DNA from 2 places in the Adlercreutzia wanghongyangiae genome. Region 1 is predicted to be linked to the other one. Evidence: riboswitches for the same ligand, from Rfam matches in the RefSeq annotation. Region 1 holds a riboswitch; the other holds the start of a gene.

Region 1 (9,585 bases):
GGAGCCCGGGGTTACCGGGCTCCTTGCTAAGCGAGTTATCGGACAAACGTACCTTAGCCGGGCTACGCCACCACGCGCGACGCCACCACTTCGCCGACGTTCTTACCGAACACCTCGATGTCGCACACGGCGTTGCCGCCAATACGGTTGTTGCCGTGAATGCCGCCGGTCACCTCGCCGGCCGCGTACAGGCCGGGGATGACGTTGCCGTCCGCATCCAGCACCTCGTTGCTCACGTTGATCTTAATGCCGCCCATCTCGTGATGGATGCCCGGGGCCACCTTAATGGCGTACATGGGGCCGTCGGCGAACACGATGCAGCCTTGGGTGCGCCCGAACTCGTCAGCCGCGCCGCCGGCCACGGCATCGTAAGCCGCGATGGTGGCCTCAAGCGCCGCCGCATCCACTCCGATAGCCTCCGCCAGGCCGGTCACCGAGTCGGCCTTGGTCACCAGGCCCTGGCCCTCTAGCTTCGCGACCGACTTGTTCGCGTCGTACACCTGCTGGTCGAACACGCACCACACATCGCCGTTCGGCTGGGCGAGCTCGGCGGCCGACACCTTGTCGCGAGTGGACATCTCATCGAAGAAGCGCTTGCCCTCGGCGTTCACCAAAATGGCCCCGGAGCCGCGAATACCCTCAGCCACAAGCGAGTGGGTGGTCTGCTCCACCGTGGGGTGAATCTGAATCTGGTCCATCTGCACCAGCTCGGCGCCCACGTCCTCGGCGAGCCGGTAACCGTCACCCGTGGCACCAGGCTGGTTCGTGCTCACAAAGTCCTTCAAGTCGGGGCGATACTGGGCGATCATCTCGGGGTTCGAGCCCAAACCGCCCGCCGCCAGAATGACGGCCTTCGCGTTGTACTGGATCGGCGTGTTGTTGTCGTCGGCCACCACACCCACCACGGCACCGTCGTCGGTCACCAGCTCAGTCACCTCGCACAGGTTGCGAACGGGAATGCCGCGCTCGGCAACAGCCGCCACCAACCCTGGCACCAGCGTGGCGCCCACAGCCGAGCCGTCGGTGGGACGATGGCAGCGCTTCACGGACATACCGCCGGTCTGCCCGATGTTGTCCAGCGTGATGCCCAGGCTGTCCAGCCAGTCGATGGCGGCAGCCGAGTTCTCGCACATGAAGGTGACCAATTCCTCGTCGCCAGTGTTGTGGCCGCCGTCCAGCGTTTCCTGGATGAACAGATCAGTGCTGTCCTCGATGCCCTGCTCCTTCTGGAACTTGGTCTCGGATGCATTCATGCCACTGGAGGAATAGTTGGTGTTGCCGCCGTTCACACCCATCTTCTCCAGCACGACGACCTTTTCCACACCCGCATCGTGGGCCGCAATGGCCGCCGACAGGCCCGCTCCGCCCGCGCCCACAATAACCACGTCGTAGTCGTTGTTCTCCACCGGGTCGCGATCGGCAGATTCGCTGATGCTTCGCGGAGCGCAGCCCGCCAGCCCCAGAGCGCCCAGGGCACCCGCAGCAGCCAGGAACCCGCGGCGCGTCAGGCGCGGGGCGCCGCCTACATTGTCAACCGACGAAAACAGCTTCTGGTTACCAGCCATGGTAGTTCCTTTCTCGATTACGCCTTGCGCGCATCAGGGCCGATAGCCCTTTTGTCCAGAACTACTTTATGATGGGAAATCCCCTGATAAATGAGCAAATAGCCGAGTGTTTACCCCACGCTCGCGTATCGTCACCCGACTGATGGCGCCGAAGCAAATCCGTTATCGCACGGTCATCGCCCCATCACTGGCAGCGCGTAAAAAGCGCCTCGCGGGAATCGTATCCCGCGAGGCGCCCGGAGCTTGCCCACCGGCACCAATTCGGCATCCGCCAACAAGGCGCGGGCGCCGAGCCCCCTAGCAGCCAAAAAGCTGCTCGGCCGCTTCCATGCGCTCGATGATGGGCACGCCGAAGGGGCAGCGGGGCTCACAGTCGCCGCAGGCGATGCAGGCGCCGGCGGTGACGGGCATGGCTTCATAGTGGGCCGCCGCCGATGCAGGCACTTCGTCGGCCATAACCGCCAGGTCGGCGAACTTGTTCGCTAACGCGATGTTGATGCCCACCGTGCACGGCGCGCAGTGGCCGCAATAGGTGCACTGCCCCATGTAGGCGTGCTTGGGCGCGCCTGCCAGCACGCTGGCGTAGTCGCGCTCGGCGGCCGAGGCGCCCTCGTAGCCCAGGGCCTCGTCCAGCTGCTCCACCGTTTCCACGCCCACCATGACGCTGGCCACGGCCGGCCGGGTGAGCGCGTAGTGGATGCACTGCACGGGCGTGAGCGCCACCCCGAAGGGCGACGAGGCGGCCGACAGCAAACGGCCGCCCGCGTAGCCCTTCATCACCGTGATGGCGGTGCCGGCCGCCTCGGCCCGGGCATACAGGCGGGCGCGCGCAGGCTCGATGCCGTCGCCGGACACGTTCTCGTAGTCGCCGAACAGGTCGTCCAAGTTCTCCGAGGCGGGCATCATGTCGAAAGCCGGGTTCAGCGAGAACATGACCACCTCGATCTCCGGCTCGTCCACGGCCAGCAGGGCCACCTCGGGATTGTGGGTGGAAAGCCCGATGTGGCCGACCTTGCCCGCCTGCACCAGCTCGCGCATGTAGCCGATGAAGTCACCAGCCATGATGGAGCGGAACTCGTCGCAGGAATCCACGTAGTGGATCATGCCGATTTCCACATGGTCGGTGCGCAGGCGCGCGAGCAGGTCCTCAAAGGCGGGGCGCGCCTGAGACAGGTCGCGCGTGCGCACGTACTGGCCGTCCTGCCAGGTGCTGCCCACGTGCCCCTGGATGATCCACTGCGCGCGTATAGGCTCGAGCGCCTCGCCGAGGGCCGAGCGCACCGCCGGGTCGCTCATCCAGCAGTCCACGATGTTCACCCCCGCCGCCGCTCCGCGGGCGGCCATGGCGTTCACCTCGGCCTGCTCCATCTTGCCAATCCACTCGGCCCCGAAGCCGATGACGCTCGCCTTCAGACCCGTGCGACCCAGCTCGCGATACTCCATGGCGCGCTCCTCTCCTTTGCAACTTTGCCTGTGCCGCCCCTGATGCCTCTCCTGTTTTCTCGCGCTCATTCAATCACTTGGAGTGTACTTCAAGTCAACGATGGCAGCATGAAGCCCTTCTGCATTATCGGGCGCTCGGCCGCCCACGCAGGCGGAAGGAGCGTACACTGGCCCCAGGGAATTGAACCGCCCGCAAGCCGCCCTACCGAATCGGAGCCCCAGGCCGATCTCGACGACGGGACGCGCGGGCACGGGCCGTGAGCATCTGCGGTCCTCCGAGCGCTGAAGGAGGCGCCATGCTGAACCACTTCTGCAAGAAACCGCTTTGGGAATGCACCCGAACCCTGGCCGCCGTGGCCCAGGGGCGCACGGCTGCCGACACCGTCATCCGCGGGGCCCGGCTCGTGAACGTGTGCACCGCCGAGGTGCTGGACGGCACCGACGTGGCCATTGCCGAGGGCCGCATCGCCTACGTGGGGCAAAGCGCCGCGCACTGCATCGGCGAAAACACCCTGGTCATCGAGGCGGAGGGCCAGGTGATCGCCCCCGGTTTCCTGGACGGGCACATCCACGTGGAATCGTCCATGATGGGCGCCGGCGAGTACGCCCGCGCCGTCATCCCCCACGGCACCGTGGGCATCTATTGGGATCCGCACGAGGTGTGCAACGTGCTCGGCCTGGAGGGCGTGCGCGTGATGATGGACGACGCCGCCCGCACCCCGCTGAAGGCCATGGTCACCACGCCTTCCTGCGTGCCGGCCGTGCCCGGCTTCGAGGACACCGGCGCCTTCGTGGGGCCTGAGGAAATCGCCGAGTCCATGACCTGGAACGGCGTGGTGGGCCTCGGCGAGATGATGAACTTCCCCGGCGTGCTGGCGGGCACCGACCACGCCCACGGCGAGTTGGCCGCCACCCTCGCGGCCGACAAGGTAATCACGGGCCACTACTCCGTGCCCGAGACCGACCAGGGGCTGAACGCGTACGTGGCCTGCGGCGTGCGCTGCTGCCACGAGTCCACCCGCGCCGAGGACGCCCTGGCAAAGATGCGCCTCGGGCAGTACGCCCAGCTGCGCTACGGCTCGGCCTGGCTCGACCTGCCCCAACTGGCGGCGGCCATCACCGAGACCGACATCGGCACGCGCTTCGCGAACCTCATCTCCGACGACACCCACCCGCACACGCTCGTGGCCGAGGGGCATCTCGACTACATCCTGCGCATGGCCGTGGGCCTGGGCATTCCCGTGGTCACCGCCATCCAGATGATGACCATCAACACCGCCACCTGCTTCCGCATGGAACACGAGCTGGGTTCCATCACCCCGGGCAAGTGCGCCGACATCGTGTTTTTGGACAACCTGGAGGACCTGAACGTCGTGCGCACCATGATCGACGGCGAGGTGGTGGCCGAGAGGGGGCAGATCACCTTCGACCTGGAACCCTTCTCCTATCCCGAGTGGGTCACCCACTCCATGCACCTGGGCCGCGCCATCACCCCCGGCACCTTCCGCGTGGAAGCGCCCGCCGGCACGGCCGAGGGCGAGCGCGTTACCGTGCGCGCCATCGAGCTTCTGCCCGGCTCGGTGCCCGACCGCGAGGCCCACGTGGCGCTGACCGTGCGCGACGGGGCGCTGGCGAGCGACCTTAGCCAGGACGTGCTGAAGACCTTCGTGTTCGAGCGCCACCACGAGACAGGCACCTTCGGCGTGGGATTCACCAAGGGCTTCGGCATCAAGCGGGGTGCGATGGCCTCCACTGTGGCCCACGACGCCCACAACCTGCTCGTGGTGGGCACCAACGACGCAGACATGGCGCTGGCGGCCAACACGCTGGCCGAGGTGGGCGGCGGCATGGTCGTGGTGGCTGACGGCGAGGTGCTGGGGCTCGTGGAGCTGCCCATCGCCGGCCTCATGAACGACCTTACCGCGCCGGCCATGAGCGAGAAGGTGCACCACCTGGAAGAGACCTGGGCCGAGATCGGCTGCACCATGCCCTCGCCCTTCATGACCATGGCCCTCATCCCGCTCGCCTGCCTGCCCGAGCTGCGCCTCACGAACCGGGGGCTCGTGGACTGCACCACCTTCCAGTTCGTGGACCTGGTGGTGGAGGAAGGCTAGCTTCGCCCCCCCCCAAGCACGCAAAGGCCCCCGGCCGCCATGGAGCACACTCCAGCGGCCGGGAGCCTTTTCCAACTTTTCCCAGCACCTTCGCACCCCAGGCCACCAGACGCCCAGCGGCGCGAGCGCGGCACCTACCTTAGCACGAGCATGTCGCGGCCCACGGCAAGGGCCACCTTGTCGCCTTCCAGGGCATTCAGCAGCGCGATGCCGAACACCAGCGCCGTGCCCGGCCCGGCGGCGGTAATAAGGTTGCCGTCCACCACCAAGTCACTGCCCGCCTGGTACACACCCGCGGGAAACGCTTCCTCGCAACCGGGGTAACACACCGCCTCGCGACCATCCAACAGCCCCAATTTCGCCAGAATGGTGGGGCCGGCGCAAATGGAGCCCACCAGTCCATCGGCCGCCATGCGACGGCGCAGCTCGTCGGCCAGCGCAGGGCAGGCCTCCAGGTTCTCCACGCCCACCGAACCGCCGGGCATAACCACCATGTCGTAGGTAGCCAGGTCCACATCGCTCACCAGCTTGTCGGCGCGCACGCTCACCTCCTGGGCCGCCGTTACCTCAACACGGCCCATCACCGACACCAGGTCGACACCCACACCACCCCGGCGCAGCACATCGGCCGGGCCGATCGCCTCCACTGGCTCGAACCCGTCACCCAGCATAATCGCCACCGTCTTCGCCATGGCACGCTTCCTTTCCACGCGGTTTTCCTTGAGTCGTGCGCCTGAGCATAGCGTATTTCACGTGCAACGAGCCGAAATCGAAAGCAAGTTGCCGCTTTCAAGCACCCTTTCGCGACAAAACCAACGATTCTCAGAAGGCCATGGGCAAAATCCGGCCTCCCCAACCCTAAATTCAACGCAAAACAGGCGTTTTGCCGCCCATGCAACGCTAAAAAGCGGGCCAGGGTTCTGAGAAACGTAACTTTTGTCGGAAAATCCCTAGAAGCTGCGCGCCGCCGTGCCGCCCCCAATAACCAACTCGCCGTCGTATACCACCACAGCCTGACCTGGAGCCGCGGCGCGCTGCGGCTCAGCGAAGACGACTGTCAACTCATCGGGACCGGTCTGCTCCACCGTGGCATCCACAGGACGCTGGCGATAGTGGGTCTTTACCCGCACGCGCCGCGGACCACCTAGAGCGTCCCCGCCAATGAGATTCACGTCGCGTGCCACCACGCCGCGGCTTTCCAGCTCATCCCTAAAGCCGACGACGAGGCGATTGGCCGTGTTGTCCTTCCCCAGCACGTACAGCGGTTCGCGCGCCGCCACGCCGATGCCCTTGCGCTGTCCAACGGTGTAGTGAATGAGCCCGGCGTGCTGGCCGAGCACCCGACCCGCGTGGTCGACGATCTCCCCTGGCGCGAAGGCATCGGCAGCCGAGGCAATCGCCAGCCCCGCCTCCGCAAGAGCAGCCTTCGGGTTTTCCCCCATCCCAGCCAACCTCGTCTCCGTAGGGGCGGCCTTCAGGCCGCCCTCGATCCCGCGCATCAAAGACGCGCGCGAAACCGCCCCCTCGCAATCACGAACTCGGCACCAGCCCTCAATGAAACCCGCGTAATCGCCGTCGGGCACGAAGCAGATGTCTTGGCTCTCGGGCTTGTCCGCCGTGGTGAAGCCGTGATCACGGGCCAGGGCGCGCACCTCGTTCTTAGTCAGATCGCCCAGCGGAAACAGCATATGCGCGAGCGTGTCCTGGGTAAGATGGTACAGCACGTAGCTCTGGTCTTTGGCGACATCGGCTGCCCGCAGCAGCTGCCAGCGCCCGCTCACCTCGTCCCACCGACGCCGCGCGTAATGCCCCGTGGCCACATACCGCAGGCCCAGCTCGCGGCGGCGCTGCTGGAGCGCCTCGAACTTCAAGTAGCGGTTGCAATCGATGCAGGGGTTCGGCGTGCGCCCCGTCAAATAGGCCTCGCAGAAGGGACGCACCACCGCCGCGTCAAAGCGGTCACGCAGGTCAAAGGCGTCATGGGGAATGCCGAGATGTCGGCACACGGCTCGCGCGTCCTCCACGTCGCGCGACGAGCCGCAGACAGCTCCCTCGCTCCAGGCAGCTGCGCCACCCGCGCCGGCTGCGACATCGCCATGCAACACCATCGTAGCGCCGCGCACGTCGCAACCAGCCCGTTGCAGCAGAAGCGCACACACCGAGCTATCGACCCCACCGGACATGGCGGCCATGACGCTGCCGGCGGGAAGCTCCCCACCGATTCTGTCATCCCGAGAAATCATGGGGGCATGATAGCACAGCGGCCGCCAGTGCCGCCCGACACTAGTCAGCACCTCTGCAAACGCAGCGGGGCCCATCGCTCCTGCAGCAGGCCGCGGGAGTCTGCATGCGCCCATCCCGCTGTACTCGCCGCAGAGCACTCTCGGACGCCCCTTCGACCGGCCGCGCGTTTTTCCCGCCCGCGCAAACAAGCAAGCATGGTAGGCTGTGTCCCATGCAGGGGTACCGCCCGACGACGTTCAGCGCGTCGCCGCCGCGGTTGAGAGGGCGGCCGCCCAACCCTTCGAACCTGTCAGCTAACACTGTCGTAGGGAGCATGCTCACCAGCATAAGGCGCTCCCCCAGGGTGCGCCTTTTTTGCTTCCGGAAAGGAACGATCTCATGACCCAGATCGCCGAAGCCGAGCTGCGGACCCGTATGGCCCGCGCCGTGCGCGAGGTGCGCGAAACCAACCCGCTCGCGCCGTCCATCACCAACACTGTCACCCAGAACTTCGTCGCCAATGCCCAGCTGGCCACGGGCGGTTCGGCCGCCATGGTATACCTGCCCGACGAGGCAGAGTGCGTGGCAGGCCTGGGTGGCGCCGTGTACATCAACTTGGGCACGCTGCTGCCCGTATACGCCGAGACGGTACCCGCCTGCGCCCGTGCCTGCGCCGAGGGCGACACGCCTTGGGTGCTCGATCCGGTGGGCGTGGGCATCGGCAGCCTGCGCACCCGGCTCATCCAGGAAGTGCGCCAGTGGCCGCCGGCCATCGTGCGCGGCAACGCCTCCGAGATCATCGCCGTGGCCGAGTTGTGGGGTCTGAATGCCGCGCGCGTCGACACGCAGGGCCCGCGCGGGGTGGATGCCGCCGACTCGGTGGAGGCCGCCCGCACCGCCGCTGTGGCCATCGCCCGCTTCACCGGGGGCGCCGTAGCCGTATCGGGCCCGGCGGACCTCGTCACCGACGGCACCGTGATCGTGCGAGCCGAAGGCGGCAGCCCGCTCATGTGTTCCGTTACCGGCTCGGGCTGCTCGCTCGGCGGCGTGGCCACGGTGTACGCTTGCGTGGCCGACCCCTTCACGGCTGCCCTTACCGCTACGACCGCCTACAACCTTGCGGGCGCACGGGCGGCGGCGCGTTGCGAGGGCCCGGGCAGCTTCGCCGTGGCCTTCCTGGACGAGCTTTCCCACATCATCCCCGAAGAGGCCGCCGACGCGCCCCTCACCTTCGAGGCCGCCTGATTCCCGACAACCGAAACCCGTTTGCTGCACAAAAAGACCCCGACTTTGGTCACGGATTCGACTTTTGTGCAAATCTAACGACAAAACGGCGTACAAAGGCCGCCTCTGCACGCCCTCGCAGCCCCCACGGGTTGCTCCCAAGGCGATTCGGCGGGATTACTCTCGGCGCCGCTGCACAAAACTCGAATCCGTGACCAGAAATGACCGCTTGCATTGCACCCGTCAGAAAGGACGCCCCATGAACACCCTCGTTGCCGTCGCCATCGCTCCCTTCGGGGTGGGCGACGAGCTGGCCCCCTACGTAGCCGACGTCGTGCGCGTCATCCGCGCGTCGGGCCTTCCCTGCCGCACCACCTCCATGTTCACCGAGATCGAAGGGCCCTGGGACGAGGTGATGGCCGCGGTGCGCGACGCCACCTTCGCCCTGGCCGACCGGGGCATCCGCACCGAGGTCATCCTGAAGGCCGACGTGCGCCCCGGACACACCGACACCCTGCACACCAAGGTGCAGAAAGTGGAGACGCTGCTGGCCGAATAGCCAATCCACCGTTCGCCACGGGGTCTGCACAAACTCGGCTGCATCGCCCGCGCATCAGGGGCCCTCGCCAGCAGAACAGCTTGCTCGACGAGGCACCCCTTCACAACTTCGCACCAACTTCGCAAAGAGCCTTACACCGCTGACCGAGACCGCTATGATGCTTTCCGGCAAAACCCCGACGAAAGGCAGACTCCATGTTGCGCAGGATCATCCAGATAGACGAAGAGAAGTGCACGGGTTGCCGCCTGTGCGTCGACGCCTGTCACGAAGGCGCCATCGGCATGGCGAACGGCAAGGCGCGACTGTTGCGCGACGACTACTGCGACGGCCTCGGCGACTGCCTGCCGGCCTGTCCCACCGACGCCATCACCTTCGTGGAACGCGAGGCGGCGCCCTATGACGAGGCAGCTGTGACCGCGCATCTGACAGCCCGAGCTGCCGTCGGAAACGTTGCGGA
Region 2 (9,585 bases), on a different contig from region 1:
GCACGCTGGAGATCGTGGTGACCGAGCGCGCCATCGCCGCGGTGGTGGACGTGGTGGCCGACAATGCCAAGACCACCCAGCACTGGGCCATCGCCTCCGACGGCATGTGGCTCATGGAGATTCCCGACCAAGATTCCGAGCTGGGGCAGTCCATCAGCCCCCAGATCTACGAGGACGCCGCCAACGTGCTGCACATCAAGGACGTGCCCTTCGGGCTTACTCCCGAGGTGGGCACCTACTGCACCGACGACAACGTGAACAACGCCCTGGCCATTCTGGACGGGCTTTCCACCGATCTGGCCGACCAGGTGAAGACCGTGTCCGCCACCGATGCCGCCTCCACGCAGCTCACGCTGGACAACGGCATCGAGATCGCCTTCGGCACCGCCGACGACATCCGCGACAAGGAGCGCATCTGCCTGAAGATCATGGAGGAGCATCCCGGCAAAGTGGCTTATATCAACGTGCGCGTGGTGGACCGACCCACCTGGCGTGCGGTGTAGTAATGTCGTATTCGTGGATGCGGGGAATCCTTTAGCCGCGCCAGTCGTTGCAAAGGTTACGTCATCGTGTACAATATCCCCACATAAATGCCGTCCTCGGGGGCGGCACGGCAAGGCGCGTCTCTCGGACGCGTGAAATCGATTTCAAACGCGGCAGAGAAACGCAGCTAGTGTGGAGGAAACAACAATGGTGAATATCCCGGGCGGAGAGCATCTGGCGGTCATCAAGGTCGTCGGCGTCGGCGGCGGCGGAACCAATGCGGTGAACCGCATGGTGGAGGCCGGCGTGCGCGGCGTGGAGTTTATCGCGGTCAACACCGATCGTCAGGCCCTTCTCATGTCCGACGCGGACAAGACCATCCACATCGGCGAAGAGCTCACGCGCGGCCTGGGCGCCGGCGCCAACCCCCAGGTGGGCTGCCAGGCGGCCGAGGAGAGCCGAGCGGAAATTCGCGAGGCGCTGGCCGAGGCCGACATGGTGTTCGTCACCGCCGGCGAGGGCGGCGGCACGGGCACGGGCGCGGCCCCCATTGTGGCCGAGATCGCCCGCGAGGAAATCGGCGCCCTGACGGTGGGCGTTGTGACCAAGCCCTTCTCCTTCGAGGGTCGCCTTCGTCGCAACCAGGCCGATCAGGGTATCGATCTGCTCTCCCAGAAGGTTGACACCCTCATTGTGATTCCCAACGACCGCCTGCTCGAGATCGTCGACAAGAAGACGTCCATGATCGACGCCTTCCGCATCTGCGACGACACGCTGCGCCAGGGCATCCAGGGCGTCACCGACCTCATCACCATCCCCGGCCTCATCAACCTCGACTTCGCCGACATCCGCACCGTCATGAAGGATGCGGGCACGGCCATGATGGGCATCGGCGTGGCCACGGGCGAGAACCGCGCGCTGGATGCGGCTCAGCAGGCCACGTCCTCCAGCTTGCTGGAGTCTTCCATCGCCGGCGCGTCCCGGGTGCTGTTCTCCATCGCCGGCGGTCCCGACCTCACCCTCACCGAGGTGTCCGAGGCGGCCCGCACCGTGGAGGCTTGCGCCGACGAGAACGCGAACATCATCTACGGCCAGATCATCGACGAGGAGCTGCGCGACGCCGTGCGCATCACGGTTATCGCCACCGGCTTCAAGGTGGGCGCGGCTCAGTCCTCCATGGACTTCTCGCCCCGCAAGGACCTGTTCGCCGCCACCGAGGCTCCCGCGCCCCAGCCGCAGCAGCAGGCGCCCGTCACCTTCAGCGCCCCGGCTCCCGCGAACCGCTTCGCCGACGAGGATTACATCCCCGACTTCCTGAAGCGCTCCCGCTAGGAGGCGATTGCGCTTCATGGCACTTCCGCAGCCAACATTGCAGGCCCGCGTTTCGGCGGGCCTGTCCTTTTTAACCGACGAGCCGCTGTTTCGGGCCACGGGCGTGCGCATGGGGTTCTCGCGGCGCCAAGGTGGTGTCAGCGAGCCTCCGTACGACGGACTCAACCTGGGCACCCACGTGGGTGACGATGCGGCGGCTGTGGCCGAGAATCGCGTGCGTCTGCAGGGCGCGGCTGGCTTGGGCGGCACCGCGCTGCTTACCTTGAACCAAGTACACGGCAATCGTGTGCTCGCATTGCCCGAGCGGGATGCTGCCGTCTTCTCGTCGGTGACCGCCGCGGCCGAGGAGGGCGCCGACGGGGTCGCCGTGGCTGCGCCGGGCGTGACGGCGCTTTTGTGCTTCGCCGATTGCACGCCGGTTATCGTGGTGTCGCCGACGGGCGCCTTCGCCGTGGCCCATGCCGGTTGGCGCGGTGCCTTGGCGGGCATTCCCGCCGAGGCGGTGCAGGCGTTGGTCGCCTTGGACGACCAGGTGGGCGCGCAAACGAGCCCCGCCGACTTCAACGCCTATATCGGGCCCCATATCTGCCCGTCGTGCTACGAGTGCGGTGCCGAGCTGGTGGGCCGCTTCGTAGACCGCTTCGGGCCGGCCTGCGCGCACGAGGGTGATCATTTGAACCTGGAGGCGGCGGTGCGGGCCAGCCTGGCCGAGGCGGGCGTCGCGTGCGACCGCATCGCGGCGGCGGGGGAGTGCACGGCCTGTTGCGATGATCGGTACTTCTCGTATCGAAAGAGCGGGGGCTGCTGCGGCCGTCACAGCGCTTTCGCCGGACGAAAGGAATAGCAGCCATGGGTATTGCCGAACGTTACCGTCAGGTGGCCGACGAGGTGGCCGCCACGGCCCGCGCTTGCGGGCGCGCCCCCGAGGAGGTGCGCCTCGTGGCCGTGTCGAAGACCGTGGGGCCCGACGAGGTGGCCGCCGCCGTGGCGGCGGGTGCGCGGGATTTCGGCGAGAACCGCCCCGACCAGCTGATGGCCAAGGCACCGGCGTTCCCCGAGGCCCGTTGGCACTTCATCGGCAACATCCAGTCGCGTCGTATTCCCGACATTGTGGCGAATGCCAGCCTTATCCACTCGCTGCACGAGGAGCGCCATGCCCAGAAGATCGATCGCGCCGCTGCGGCCTTGGGGAAGGTGCAGGACGTGCTCGTGGAGGTGAACGTGTCGGGGGAGGCGTCGAAGAGCGGCGTGGCCCCGGCCGACGCCCTGGCACTGGTGCGGGCGGCCGGAGCGCTTTCCCATGTGCGCGTGCGCGGCCTGATGACCATGGCGCCCCAGGGCGATCCGGCGGCTGCCGAGGCGACGTTCAAGGGTCTGGCCGACCTTGCGCGCGAGGTGCGCGCGCAGCTTCCCGCCGACGCGGCGGCCGACTTCACCGAGCTTTCCATGGGCATGAGCGAGGACTGGCGATGCGCCGTCGCCTGCGGCGCCACGATTGTGCGCATCGGCCGTGCTATCTTTAGCGAATCTTTCGAGGAGTAGCGGCGAACCTGCTATGATGGGGGACGACTTTACCAGAGCGCGCCCGCGACCTGCGACTGCCGAGGCGGTTGGCAGGCCCGACGCCCGGTGCGGCGCGCGGGAAACGAAGCAGGAGGCCCCATGGACCTGAACGACGGCAAGCGCATGTTCGGCGATATTAAGTCGAAGCTGGGCTTCGGTCGCAAGGACGACTACGAGGAATACTACGACGACTACGAAGAGTACGACGAGGAAGATTACGGCGAGTACGGCTACGATGAGAGCTACGAGCGGTCTTCGTCCTCTTCGTCTTCGCGCTACGATCCCTACAGCTCGGTGACCACCCGCGAGGTGGGCAGCCGTTCCACGGGCCGTTCCTCCATGCCGCGCCTCGTCTCCATCGACGATGTGCGTGCCCGCACGCAGGTGCCGTCGTTGGGCGAGCGCGAGAGCGTATCGTCCAGCCGCCGCACGAGCGGCTCCAATTCCTTCCGCACCATGGTCGATTCGTCGCTGCCGCCCCAGATGACGCCCGAGGGTACCGCGGCCGCCTCCGCTGCGGCCAGTGCCACCCATGCGGCCCGCTCCGAGGGGTTGAACTCGCTGTTCGAGCCCACCGCTCCCGCCTCCTCCTCCGAGGAGCGTGCTGGGTCGACGCGCTCGTCGTTCGGAGCTGCGGGCACGTCGCGCACCGCCCCTTCCCGCACTTTGAAGGTGATCAAGCCCATGGCCTACAACGATGCCGAGGCCATTTCCACGGCGCTGAAGCTGGGCGATGCCGTGGTGCTGTGCCTTACGGGCACCCCCGACGCCCTGGCCAAGCGCATCCTCGACTTCTCCTTCGGCGTGGCCAGCGCTCTGGATGCCAACGTGGAAAGCGTGGGCAACAAGGTGTTCGCCCTCACGCGGGTGAACGAGCTGTCCGAGGGCGAGCGTTCCTACCTGCGCAGCCAGGGCCTGGCCTAAACGGCCGCGTCCGGGCACGTTACCCTCTTATCTCCAAAGGAGTTCCCCATGTTAATGTCCCTTATCGTGAAGTTGGCCGATGCCTACTCCATGATCATCTTCGTCTACGTGATGATGTCGTGGCTGCCCAACACCCAAAGCGGCGTGATCGGCGATATTTACCGAGCGCTCGGGAAACTGTGCGATCCATTCCTCAACTTGTTCAAAAAACTTATTCCGCCCCTTGGAGGTATGGTGGACGTAACTCCCATTATCGCCTTGCTTGTATTACAATTCGGGGTACGTTTGCTGGCAGTGCTCTTCTAGTCAAGCGACCGGCATACAGACAACAACGGCAACGTACGAAGGGCCAGGGTACCATTTATGACTATTACCGCTTCCGACATCCACAACCAGAGCTTCTCCATCGACCGCAAGGGCTACGATGTTGACGAGGTGGATGTGTTTCTCGAGCATGTCGCCGACGAGATCGACGTGCTGAACGACACCATTGCCCACCTGCAGGCGCAGCTGGAAGAGGATCGCTTCAGCGGCTTCGACGCGGCGCCGTCCTCCACGGTGGCCATCACCGAGACGGCGGTGGCTGCGGTGGATACCTCCGAGCTGGATGCCCAGCTGGCCCAGAAGGATGCCATCATCGGCGATCTGGAGCGTCAGCTGGCCGACAAGCGCGCCGACGACAATGCCATCGCCCAGGCCCTCATCATTGCCCAGCGTTCGGCTGACGAGATTCTGGCCAAGGCCAACGCGAACGCCACCGAGACTATTCAGGATGCCCGCGACGAGGCCCAGCGCATTATCGATCGTGCCAACACCGATCGTCAGGACGTGGTGGACGCCATCCGCAAGCTGCAGGACGACCGCGAGGATGCCCGCGAGGAGTACGCCGATCTGCTGAAGGATATCATCGCCGACGCGTCCCGCAAGCTGGCCGATATCGGCGCCAATGTGCCGGCCGCTGCGGCTGCCGCAGGCGACGGCGAGTACGATGTGGCCGCTGGCCTTACCGGCAACTTCGAGATCGACGAGTATGTGGCGCCGTCCTCCTACGTGACGCCCGCCGCCCCGGCCGCCCCGGCCGCTTCCGCCGGCATTGCCGTGGCCGCTGCCACGCCGGTGGCCTCGCCCTACGAGAAGGATCTCTCCGGCTTTGGCGACGCCGACGACTTCGAGTTCGAGGAAATCGACTAATCGGCCGAGGAAAACTTCCAAGCACACAAGAACCGCCTCCGGGCGGTTCTTTTTATATCTTATTTTGTCATGGGGATTCGCCCAAGGAAGTCAGCGAGGTTCCGAAAGGTGCCTGGAATTCGCTTGAAAAGCGGCGCAGCGTACTTCGGTACGAGAAGGCCAGGTGCCTTTCGGAACCGCAGCGTCGGGTTCGTTCGTCGTTGCGTCAGCAACGACGAAACAGAGAAGCGAGCGGGTCGATAAGCCGGGTTCTGTCTTGGGACGGCCATTTATCTCGAACGCGAGTCGCCTCGCGCCTCTAGCACGCAACCCGAGCGCACGGCGGGCCACCGTATGGCGCTCCTATTTGCGCTTGCTCCAGATGGGGTTTACCAAGCCGCGACGTTGCCGCCGCGCTGGTGCGCTCTTACCGCACCGTTTCAGCTTTTCTCCTGTGTCGCGCATGCTGCACAGGGCAGCATGTTCCGAGCAGGGGAGTCTTCTTTTCTGTGGCACTTTCCGTCGGGTCGCCCCGCCCAGCCGTTAGCTGGCATCTTGCCCTGCGGAGCCCGGACTTTCCTCGCACCCTTACGGGTACGCGGCCGTCTGGCCCGCTCGCCTGTGGTATTGTAGCAGAACAACGAGCAACATTCAGAAGGGATTCCCGTGACCACCTACGCTCTCGTCGGCGCCTCGGATTTCAATGCCGAGCACTTCGCGCAGCGCGCCGATGCAGGCGCCTTCGATGCCGTCATTGCCGCCGACGGAGGCTACGCATCGCTTGCGGCGGCGGGGTGCACGCCCGATCTCGCCATCGGCGATTTCGACTCGCTCGGCTATGTGCCCGAAGGCGTGCCCGCGAAGGCCTTCCCGCCCGAGAAGGACGCCTCTGATATGGAACTAGCGCTGGAGGCGGCCCTCGCGCGCAGTGCCGACGCTGTGGAGGTGTACGGGGTTCTGGGCGGCCGTCTTGACCACACGCTAGCGAACCTGCTGCTGCTCGCCTCCTTTGCCGAGCGCGGTCTTGCGGTGACGGCGGTGGGGGAATCTGAGCGCATCGCCTTCCTCGCAGGTCCGGGTGAGCTGGTGCTACCGGCGGCTGATGCGGGCATTGTGTCGGTGTTCTCGCTCACCGACGTCTCCACGGGGGTCGTGGAGGAGGGCTTGAAGTACGGCCTTGACGGCGTGGCCCTCACGAACCGCACAAGCTGGGGCCTTTCCAACGAGCTTATCGGCGCGCCCGCGCGCATTGCCGTGGAAAGCGGTACCTTGGCGGTATTCCTGCCCCTGTAGGACGCCCGCCCGCGCTCGCGCCGCTCGCGCCGCGCCCTTCCTTCCCTATACTGTTCCCACAACCTCATACCCGGGGAGCTTGCAGCCGCGCGGCGGCCGGGCAGGCTGAGAGGGGGCGCCGCACACGCCCCGACCCGAAGAACCTGATATGGGTAATGCCAACGAAGGGAGTCTTCATGACCGACACCGCATCGCGCGGCGCCGCAACCGGCCCGCAAGCCCCCGTCACCCAGATCGACTTCGCCCGCGCGGGCATCGTCACGTCGCAGATGGCCGCTGTGGCCGCCGCCGAGGCGCGCGACCCTGAGGCCGTTCGCGCTGCCGTGGCTGCCGGGCGCATCGCCATTCCCGCGAACATTCACCACGCAAGCCTCGCGCCAGCCGGCGTGGGCTCCACGCTCGATGGCGTGCCGTTGACCACCAAGGTGAACGTGAACCTGGGCATTTCCGGGGATCTGGCCGACGAGGCCGTGGAATGGGAGAAAGTGGCGGTGGCGCACGAGCTGGGCGCCGACGCCATCATGGACCTGTCGAATTCGGGCAAGACCCGCGCCTTCCGTCGGCGTCTTATCGAGCAGTCGCCGGCCATGATCGGCACCGTGCCCATGTACGACGCCATCGGGTATTTGGAGAAAGCGCTCGTCGCCATCACCCCCGAGGACTTTCTGGAAGTGGTGCGGGCACACGCCGAGGACGGCGTGGACTTCGTCACCATCCACGCGGGTATGAACCGCCGGGTCATCGAGTCGTTCAAGGAAACGGGGCGCCTCACCAACATCGTGTCGCGTGGCGGTTCGCTCATCTTCGCCTGGATGGAAGCCACGGGCCGCGAGAACCCCTTTTACGAGTACTACGACGAGGTGCTCGCCATCCTGCACGAGCACGACGTGTGCATTTCCATCGGTGATGCCATGCGCCCGGGCAGCGGTTACGATGCGACGGACGCGGGTCAGATCGCCGAGCTTATCGAAATCGGCAAGCTCACCCGCCGCGCCTGGGACGCGGGCGTGCAGGTGATGGTGGAGGGCCCTGGGCACATGGCCCTCGACGAGATCGCCGCCAATATGAAGCTGCAGAAGCGGCTGTGCCACGAGGCGCCTTTTTATGTGCTGGGGCCACTCGTCACCGACATCGCGCCTGGGTACGACCATATCACCGCGGCCATCGGCGGCGCGGTGGCGGCCGCATCGGGCGCCGACTTCCTCTGCTACGTGACGCCGGCCGAGCATTTGCGCCTGCCCGATGCGAACGATGTGCGCGAGGGGCTCGTGGCCACCAAGATCGCGGCTCACGCCGCCGACATCGCCAAGGGCGTGCCCGGGGCCCGCGACCGCGACAACCGCATGAGCGACGCGCGCCGCCGCGTGGCCTGGGACGAGATGTTCGATTTGGCGCTCGATCCGGCTCGCGCTCGCGCCGTTTTCGAGAGCGCGCCGCCCTCCACCGAGGGCACCTGCACCATGTGCGGCAAGATGTGCGCCATGAAAACGGTGAACGACATCATGGACGGCCTCGTGGTCGACCTGGATGCAGGCTGATCGCGCGCAGCCCTTCAATGCTCGTCTTGGCGGCGCTGCATTTGCCGGTTAAGGCATTCGGCGTCGGGCGGTTGTTTTGTCGTGATCTTCGGCCCGCTTCTGAGTTTTTAGGGAAATTCGTCGTGTAAAGTGCGTTTGTTAGCATGGGATAGGGTTTGTGGCGGCCTTCTAGTCTCAAATGCGACATGTTTTGAATAGTTTTGCCTGGTTAATCCATTGGATGACAATGCCTTTCCGGGAATTTGGCCGCGCGGTATGCTAACAAACGCACTTTTGGCTACAAAAAAAGAAAACGGTAAGGAAGGAGAGGGAGAATGCCCGCACAGCAACGAGGAATGTGGTCGCCGCAGGACATCCGCGGCGCGCTCAAATTGTACGCCGTCACGGACAACGCGTGGCTGGGGCAGCGCACGCTGGTGGAATGCGTGGGGGAGGCGCTTGCTGGCGGAGCGACCTTCGTGCAGCTGCGCGACAAGCGCGCGGGCGCGGAAGAGCTGCGTGCTGAGGCCGCCGAGCTGCTGGCCCTCTGTCGGCCGACCGGCGTTCCCTTCGTGGTGAACGATGATGTGGAGTGCGCCCTGACCGTGGGTGCCGACGGGGTGCACGTAGGCCAGGACGACATGGCTTGCGAGCGAGCTCGGGCGCTGCTCGGCCCCGATGCCATTGTGGGGGTGAGCACCCAGACGGTGGAGCAGGCCCGGGCGGCCGAGGCGGCCGGGGCCGATTACCTGGGTGTGGGGGGCGTTGCCGGCACGGCCACCAAGCCCGAGGCCGGAGTGCTCACCCCCGAGGAGTTCCGCGCGATTGCCGCAGCGGTGGACATCCCCATTGTGGCCATCGGCGGCGTGAATGCGAAGACGATGCCGCTCCTGACCGATCTCGACGTGGATGGAGCCGCCGTCGTGTCGGCCATCTTCGCCGCCGACGATATTGAGGCTGCCACCCGCGAGCTTTCCCGTATTATCGGGGAGACCCTCTAGCGCATCATCCGAGGCAGTATCCCCGGTCGTCTTGAGCGGTCGCGCTCGCTCCGTGTCATCCTGAGCGGAGGCACACGGCGCCGGAGTCGAAAGATCCTCAAGAAAGGAAGGACCCCCATGCTGGGAGATGAGAACAACAACGATCTGGTTGACCTTTCCGCCATCGACCGCTTGAGATGCGCGCTCCTCGTCATCGACGAGCTGGGTGACCCCACGGGCACGCCGCTGGAGCCGGTGCTTCTGCCCTCCATCCAGCAGACGGCCAAGCTTGCCGAGGCCGCCCGCAAGGTGGGCATGCCCGT

What was found. A riboswitch is a leader RNA that binds a small molecule or an ion and turns the genes downstream of it on or off. The one in region 1 is predicted to bind thiamine pyrophosphate.
Region 2: it holds a riboswitch for thiamine pyrophosphate, as region 1 does, so the genes downstream of both, thiC (phosphomethylpyrimidine synthase ThiC) here and thiM (hydroxyethylthiazole kinase) in region 1, are expected to answer to the same signal.

The regions. Positions count from the first base shown of each region.
Region 1 covers NZ_JAYMFF010000014.1:153,057-162,641, forward strand. The annotation lists gene VIN30_RS07835 (LysR family transcriptional regulator) at 1-30, shown strand, start outside; gene VIN30_RS07840 (flavocytochrome c) at 63-1,565, opposite strand; gene VIN30_RS07845 (aldo/keto reductase) at 1,863-3,008, opposite strand; gene ade (adenine deaminase) at 3,305-5,122, shown strand; gene VIN30_RS07855 (DJ-1 family glyoxalase III) at 5,257-5,832, opposite strand; gene VIN30_RS07860 (MnmA/TRMU family protein) at 6,073-7,365, opposite strand; TPP riboswitch at 7,572-7,694, shown strand; gene thiM (hydroxyethylthiazole kinase) at 7,745-8,590, shown strand; gene VIN30_RS07870 (MTH1187 family thiamine-binding protein) at 8,829-9,128, shown strand; gene VIN30_RS07875 (ATP-binding protein) at 9,323-9,585, shown strand, end outside.
Region 2 covers NZ_JAYMFF010000015.1:6,964-16,548, reverse strand. The annotation lists gene VIN30_RS08090 (cell division protein FtsQ/DivIB) at 1-503, shown strand, start outside; gene ftsZ (cell division protein FtsZ) at 691-1,815, shown strand; gene VIN30_RS08080 (purine nucleoside phosphorylase YfiH/LACC1 family protein) at 1,832-2,659, shown strand; gene VIN30_RS08075 (YggS family pyridoxal phosphate-dependent enzyme) at 2,665-3,357, shown strand; gene VIN30_RS08070 (cell division protein SepF) at 3,478-4,302, shown strand; gene VIN30_RS08065 (YggT family protein) at 4,351-4,608, shown strand; gene VIN30_RS08060 (DivIVA domain-containing protein) at 4,666-5,493, shown strand; RNA gene rnpB (RNase P RNA component class A) at 5,718-6,090, opposite strand; gene VIN30_RS08050 (thiamine diphosphokinase) at 6,139-6,765, shown strand; TPP riboswitch at 6,827-6,952, shown strand; gene thiC (phosphomethylpyrimidine synthase ThiC) at 6,942-8,303, shown strand; gene thiE (thiamine phosphate synthase) at 8,618-9,283, shown strand; gene VIN30_RS08035 (cysteine hydrolase family protein) at 9,401-9,585, shown strand, end outside.